2 linked regions of the Urbifossiella limnaea genome follow. The protein of the gene in region 1 binds, or shares a complex with, the protein of each later gene. Links are inferred from orthologs where the notes say so. Each region holds a gene or a part of one and is shown in the gene's direction. Other genes may lie near its edges.

Region 1 (3,308 bases):
GCGGTCCGGGTTCGTGGTGTGGCTGACCGTGACGCCGGAGGTGGCGTTCGAGCGGATGACGGCCGACCCCACGACCGCAGCCCGGCGCCCGAACCTGACGGCGGCCGGCGGGCTCGGTGAACTGCGGGAGCTCATCGCGTCCCGCGAGCCGCTTTACCGGGCGGTGGCCGATTTCACCTGCGACACGGGCGGCGCGTCGCCGGACGCCGCCGCCGCCGCTATCCTCACGGCATGGACCAACTTCCGCTCTACGTCTGGTCCGGCGCCGCGCTCGTCCTCGGGCTGATGGTCGGGTCGTTCCTGAACGTGCTGGTGGCCCGCCTTCCCTTCGAAAAGAGCATCATCTGGCCCGGCTCGCGCTGCTTCAGCTGCTACCGCCCCGTCCGAATCTTCGACAACCTCCCGATCATCGGCTACCTCGTGCTCCGCGGCCGCTGCCGGTTCTGCGGGGCGACGTTCTCGTCGCGCTACCTGTGGGTCGAGGTCGGCACCGGGCTGGCGTTCCTGGCGCTGTTCCTGGCGGAGGTGGTGTTCAACTGGTTCAACTTCCCCGGGTTCGGCTTCGACCCGCTGCGGGCGACGATGCCGGCGTGGCCGGCGGTGGCGCTGTTCTGCTACCACGCGACGCTGCTGTCACTCCTGATCGCCGCGGCGGTGGTGGACGCCGAGCACCGCGTCATCCCGCCGCTGATCCCGTTCACCGGGCTGGTGGTCGGCGTGGCCGGGGCGGCGCTCATCGGCTGGCCGTGGCCGCACCCCGCGGGCGCGGCGGCGGCCGTCGGCGGGCCGAAGGCGATGCCGTGGATGCTGGTGCTCGACGCGGGTCCGGTGCCGATCGGGGCGCAGCCGTGGCCCGCGGTCGGCCCGCCGCCGGCGTGGGCCGCGGCCGGGTCGTGGAAGCTCGGCCTGCTGAACTCGCTGGTCGGGGCGCTGGCCGGGTCGCTGGTGGTGCGCGTCGTGAAGCGGCTGTTCGAGACCGGCTTCGGCCGGGAGGCGCTGGGGCTCGGGGACGCCGACCTGCTGATGATGGCCGGGGCGTTCCTCGGCTGGCAGCCGGTGGTGCTGTCGCTGTTCGTGGGGGCGTTCGCGGCACTGCTGGTCTTCAAGCTGCCGACGCTGCTCCTGGCCGCCGTCCGGGGCACCGGCGTGGACCGCGAGTTGCCGTTCGGCCCCGGCCTGGCCGTCGGCGTGGTGGTGACGTGGTTCGGGTGGCCGTGGTTGGCGCCGCGGGTGCAGCCGGTGCTGTTCGACCTGCAATCCATGCTGTTGATCGTGGGCGTGATCGGCGTCGGGATGCTGGCGTCGGGCCTGCTCCTGCGGCGCAAGGCCGAGCCGGCCCCGCCCGAGCCGCAGCCGGTGGGGAAGTAATGGCCGCCGACGTCGTGATCGTCGATTACGGGATGGCGAACCTGCGGAGCGTCCAGAAGGCGTTCGAGCGGGTCGGCGCCGCCGCGGAAGTCACGCCCGACCCGGACCGCGTCGCGGCGGCGCGGAAGGTGGTGCTGCCCGGAGTGGGGGCGTTCCGCGACGCCATCGCCCGGCTCCGCGAGACCGGCCTCGCCGAGGTGCTGTCCGACCACGTCCGCGCCGACCGGCCGTTCCTCGGCATCTGCCTGGGCTACGAGCTGCTGTTCAGCCGCAGTTTCGAGGACGGCGTGTTCCCGGGCCTGGACCTGTTCCCCGGCGACGTGGTGCGGTTCCCCGAGGTGCGCGGCCTGAAGGTGCCGCACATGGGGTGGAACACGCTTCGGCCCACGCGGCCCGGGTGCCCGCTGCTGGCGGGGCTGCCGGCGGACCCGGCGGTGTACTTCGTCCACTCGTACTACCCGGTGCCGGCCGACCCGACGCTGACCGCGGCCGAGACCGACTACCCGACCCCGTTCGCGTCGGCGGTGTGGCGCGGCAACGTGTTCGGCACGCAATTCCACCCGGAGAAGAGCCAGGACGTGGGGCTCGCGATGCTGCGGAACTTCGCCCGGCTGTAACGCCTCCGCACCTACTTCCCCAGCGGTACCAGCACCACGCGGCCGCCGTCGAGCGCCGCGGCGAGCACCCGCCCGCTCGTCGAGAACGCCAGTGCCTTCACGCCACCGGGCAGCGCCAGTTCACCCGTAATCTTCCCCGTCGCCGCCGCGAACACGACCAGCTTCCCGCTACCGGTACCGACCGCGACGACCGCCTCGTCCGCGGACACCGCCACTGCCGTCGCCCGCGGCCTCGTCGGTGGTTGAAAGAACCACTGCCTTCGTTCCAGCGGCAGTTCGTAGCGCAGGTCGGAGCGGTCGGCCCCCGGCAGGTGTCGGCCGGGAACCGGTTCGATCCCGGCGAGGTACAGCCGCCCCGACTCCGGCGCGACGGCCCCGAGCGGCGGGCCGGGTACGTCCGTCATCGGCTCGATCGTCCGCACGGCCCCGCCGGCGAACGGCACGACCCGGACGGTGTCGCCGAAGGCGACGCACGCGGACCCGTCGGCGACGACGAGCACCTCGCGGACGCCGTCGGCGGGCACGGCCAGCCGGCTGGTGACGCGCCCGGCGGCGAGATCGACGCGGCACAGGTCGCCGTCCTGAGGCACGACGACGGCGGTTTTGCCGTCCGGCGCCACGGCGGCGGTTCGCGCCCGGGTGTCGGGCAGGTCGATGACGCGCACCGCGCCGGCGGCCCACGCCACGAGCCGACCGGCGCCGTCGGCCGCGACCGCGACGCGGCCGTCCGGGGCGAGCGCGGCCGCGTGGTCCGACACCTCCGCGGCCGGGAACCGACCGGTCGGCGTCAGTTCCGGCAGCGTCAACTCCTCGGGCGCCCGGCCGGCGCGGGCGACGACGAGCCGCGAGTCGTCGCCCGCGAACGCCAGCGCGCCCACGGCCCGGCCGGTGGCGGTCGCCGCGACGAACGGCGCCCCCTTCGCTTGTAACTTGTCCGTCGGCGCCGGCAGCTTCCGCAGCAGCCCGGCGGCCGCGACCGCGATCGGGGTCGCCGGGTGCCTCGCGCGGAAGTCGATGACGCGGCGGCGGACGGCGTCACGGTCCTCGGCCGACGCGACCGCGGCGCGCAGGTCGCGCAACTCCTCGGCGGGCGTCGGCGGCGGCGGCGGGCGCTCGACGGGCGGCGACGGCTGCCGCCGGAGCACGCCGGTGCCGACCAGTACGCCAAGCCCGAGCGTGACCGCGGCCGCCGGGAGCACCCAGCCCCACCGCGTCGGCCGCGAGATCCGCCGCGGTTGCACCCGCGCCTTGGCCTGCGACTCGGCCTCGTCCACGAGCTGCTCGAACTCCGACTGCCACGCCTCCGCCGGCAGCACGTCGGAC
Region 2 (3,287 bases), 1.8 Mb from region 1 along the record:
TCAGCAGCCGCCGGCCGCGGCGCAGTCCGTCGGCGGCGGTGGTGCGGCCGTCGCCGACCGCGACCAGGCACGGCAGCGTGCTGGCGTACAGGTTGTGGCTCACCTTCAGCGTCACCGTCGTCAGGTCGCTCAGCGGCGCCGACTTCAGCGTCGCCGCCTTCGTGAGGGTGGCGTAGTCGCCGCGCGGCGGCAGCGTCGGGAGGCCGGGGCGGATCACCGCCGCCTCGCACCGCACGCCGTTGCGCCGCAGCGCCTCGACCAGCAGCGCCCGCGCGAACAGCGCCGGCTCGGCCACCGGATGGATGGCCACGACCGCCTTGCCCGCGGCCGGCACCCGGCCGCGCACCGCGAGGTGGTTCGGCCCCACGGCCAGTACCTCGACCTGCGCCTTGGCCTTCTCGTCGGCCGTGCTCACCTGCGCGTCCACCTGGAAGAACGCCGTCTCGGGCCGCGTCTTCACCGTCGCCGGGTCGCCGGCCTTCGCCCCGGGCGTCACGATCACGTCGACGACGTTGTCGTTGACGGTGACGGGCGAGACCACGTCCGGGCCGCTGCCCGAGCTGCGGGCGCGGGCGAACAGCCGGTCGTCAATCATCACCTCGCCCTCGACGGCGTTGACGCCGCTGGCCTTCACCTGCCGGGCGATGTCGTTCAACCCCGCGAGCGGGTCGGCGTCGGTAAGGTACGCCTCGGCCAGCCCGCTACCGGCGTAGGTGTGGTCGCTGTTCTTCCACACCGTCTTGCCGTCGGGGCCGGTGCGGCCGCCCATGATCGGGTCGCCGGACGCGACGAGGATCAGGTCGCCGCGGAGGGTGCCGTTGAGCAACAGCCCGCGGCGGAACACGTCGGTGACGAAGGTGTGGTCCGCCCCGAGCGCGAGCAGCGCCGCGGCACACGTGAACAGCTTCGTGACCGACGCCGGGGCGAGCATCTGGTCCGGGTTGCGGGCGTACACCGGGTTGCCGTCGGCGTCGACGACGAGGATGCCCCAGCTGGCGTGGGTGTAGTCGGGGCCGGTCACGACCTCGTCGATCAGGCGCGCGAGGCCGGCCGGCGGCCGGGCCGGCGCAGGAACGGCGACGAGGCACACGACCGCGGCGGCGGGCACGGCCGAGAGGGCGAGGAAGCGGAGCAGTCGGCGCACGGGGGCGACCTCGGGGGATGACGGGTTTGGTGACAAGGTAGCACAACGGCCCCGGCTTCGCCCCGTTGACCGCGCCGTCCGCGGCCGCTAGCATCAGTTCAATGCTGACCAAGCGGATCATCCCCTGCCTGGACGTGGACCGCGGCCGCGTTGTGAAGGGGACCAACTTCGTCGGCCTCCGCGACGCCGGCGACCCCGTCGAGGTCGCCCGCCGGTACGACGAACAAGGCGCCGACGAGCTCGTCTTCCTGGACATTTCCGCCAGCCACGAGGGCCGGGCGATCCTGCTCGACATGATCCGCCGCGTGGCCGAAACCATCTTCATGCCGTTCACCGTCGGCGGCGGCATCCGCACCCTCGACGACGCCACGCAGATCATCCAGGCCGGGGCCGAGAAGGTGAGCCTGAACTCGGCCGCGGTGCGGACGCCGGGGCTGATCCGCGAGGTGAGCGAGAAGTTCGGCCGCTGTGCGACCGTGGTGAACATTGACCCCAAGCGGGTGACGCGCGACGGGCGCGAGACGTGGGAGGTGTTCGTGAACGGCGGCCGAATCCCCACGGGGCTCGAAGCCGTGGCGTGGGCGCGGCGCGTCGAGGAGCTGGGGGCCGGCGAGATCGTCCTCACGTCGATGGACGCCGACGGCACCAAGAACGGCTACGACCTGCCGATGGTGGAGGCGGTCAGCCGGGCGGTGAACATTCCGGTGGTGGCGAGCGGCGGGGCCGGCTCGCCGGAGCACCTGCGGGCGGCGTTCGCGGCCGGGGCCGACGCGGCGCTGGCGGCCAGCATCTTCCACTACAACGAGTTCTCGATCCCGGACACGAAGGCGTACCTCGCCGCCCGCGGGGTGCCGGTCCGGGTCGCGCCGAAGCTGACGGCCTGACTCACATCACGGAGCCCGTTCATGGCCGGCATGTCGTTCCAGTCGCCGCACCCGATCAACGGCACCGAGCCGGGGCTGAAGGTCGCGCAGCCGGTCCCCGGCGAGCCGATGATCAACCAGCTGTTCCGCACCGTCATGCTCCACAAGGGCTCCGACCTGCACCTCAAGGCGGGCCTGCCCGGGATGATGCGCCTCCGGGGCGTCATCCAGAAGATGAACACGCCCACCCTGTCGCAGGAACACCTGGAGAAGCTGATCTACCCGATCCTCCGCGAGAAGGACCGCAAGGTGCTGGAGGACACCGGCGGGGCCGACTTCGCCCACGTCATCGGCGACGACGAGGCCCGCTACCGGGTGAACCTGTTCAAGCAGCGCGGCAAGTTCGCCGTCGTGGCCCGGCTGGTGAACCAGAGCATCCCGTCGTTCGCCGACCTCGGCCTGCCGGACAGCATCGAGACGCTGTGCCACTACGAGCAGGGGATGGTGCTGCTGGCCGGCGTGACCGGGTCGGGCAAGAGCACCACCATCGCGTCGATGCTCGACTACATGAACGCGACCGAGGCGCTCCACATCCTCACCATCGAGGACCCGATCGAGTTCGTGTTCAAGGACAAGATGTCCATCATGAACCAGCGCGAGGTCTTCCTCGACGTGTCCGACTGGCACACGGCGCTGAAGCACGCCGTCCGCGAGGACCCGGACATCATCCTGGTGGGCGAGATGCGCGACGCCGAGACGTTCGAGGCGGCCGTCCACGCGGCCGAGACCGGGCACGTCGTGTTCGGCACGATCCACGCGTCGAACGCCTACAGCACGATCGACCGCATCCTCGGCCTGTTCCCGCCGAGCCAGCACGGGGCGGTGCGGCAGTCGATGGTGTTCAACCTCAAGGCGGTGGTGGCGCAGAAGCTCATCCCGTCGATCAAGCCGGGCAAGAGCCGGGTGCCGACGAACGAGATCATGATCGTGAACCCGACGATCCGCGACCTGATCCTGAAGCACCGCGACGAGAAGCTGCTGGACGCGATCCGCTCGTTCTACAACGAGGGGATGCTCGACTTCAACGAGAACCTGCGGCAGCTCGTGGAGCGCGGCGACGTGGACAAGTCGACGGCGCTCGAGTTCAGCCCGAACGCCGACCAGCTGAAGATGATGATCAAGGGGATCAAGGTCGCCACGTCGGGCCTCGTCTAGCCTCTGGGTACGGCCCGCGGCGGAGGTCGATTCGCGTCGGTCCCACACGCCACGCCAACGCCCGC

Evidence for each region.
Region 2: the proteins of hisH (region 1) and hisF are in contact, whole or in part, in a crystal structure (PDB 6RU0), measured with the Thermotoga maritima proteins. The link is inferred for Urbifossiella limnaea from one-to-one orthologs. Residues at the interface, in WP_004080484.1 of Thermotoga maritima: Asn15, Arg18, Arg22, Arg117, Leu118, Pro119, His120, Met121, Gly122, Trp123, Asn124, Asn134, Gly135, Tyr136, Tyr138, Val140, Tyr158, Glu180, Lys181, Ser182, Ser183, Lys184, Ile185; in WP_004080486.1 of Thermotoga maritima: Met1, Leu2, Ala3, Arg5, Ser40, Glu41, Asp45, Glu46, Ala70, Glu71, Ile73, Asp74, Ile75, Pro76, Phe77, Asp98, Lys99, Ser122, Gln123, Glu161, Thr195, Leu196, Asn247, Arg249, Glu251.

The regions. Positions count from the first base shown.
Region 1 is NZ_CP036273.1:5,109,042-5,112,349, forward strand. What follows is about bases 177-3,176. They hold hisH (imidazole glycerol phosphate synthase subunit HisH), read left to right. Parts: upstream 177-1,367; coding sequence 1,368-1,985; downstream 1,986-3,176. Other genes in these bases: ETAA1_RS20825 (shikimate kinase), read left to right, coding at 177-286; ETAA1_RS20830 (prepilin peptidase), read left to right, coding at 232-1,368; ETAA1_RS20840 (WD40 repeat domain-containing serine/threonine protein kinase), read right to left, coding at 1,997-3,176. Outside these bases: more of ETAA1_RS20825, read left to right, coding at 1-176; more of ETAA1_RS20840, read right to left, coding at 3,177-3,308. UniProt on the Escherichia coli protein: IGPS catalyzes the conversion of PRFAR and glutamine to IGP, AICAR and glutamate. The HisH subunit catalyzes the hydrolysis of glutamine to glutamate and ammonia as part of the synthesis of IGP and AICAR.
Region 2 is NZ_CP036273.1:3,271,404-3,274,690, forward strand. The notes cover bases 158-3,136. They hold hisF (imidazole glycerol phosphate synthase subunit HisF), read left to right. Parts: upstream 158-1,245; coding sequence 1,246-2,028; downstream 2,029-3,136. Other genes in these bases: dacB (D-alanyl-D-alanine carboxypeptidase/D-alanyl-D-alanine endopeptidase), read right to left, coding at 158-1,144; ETAA1_RS13390 (type IV pilus twitching motility protein PilT), read left to right, coding at 2,050-3,136. Also shown: more of dacB, read right to left, coding at 1-157; more of ETAA1_RS13390, read left to right, coding at 3,137-3,222.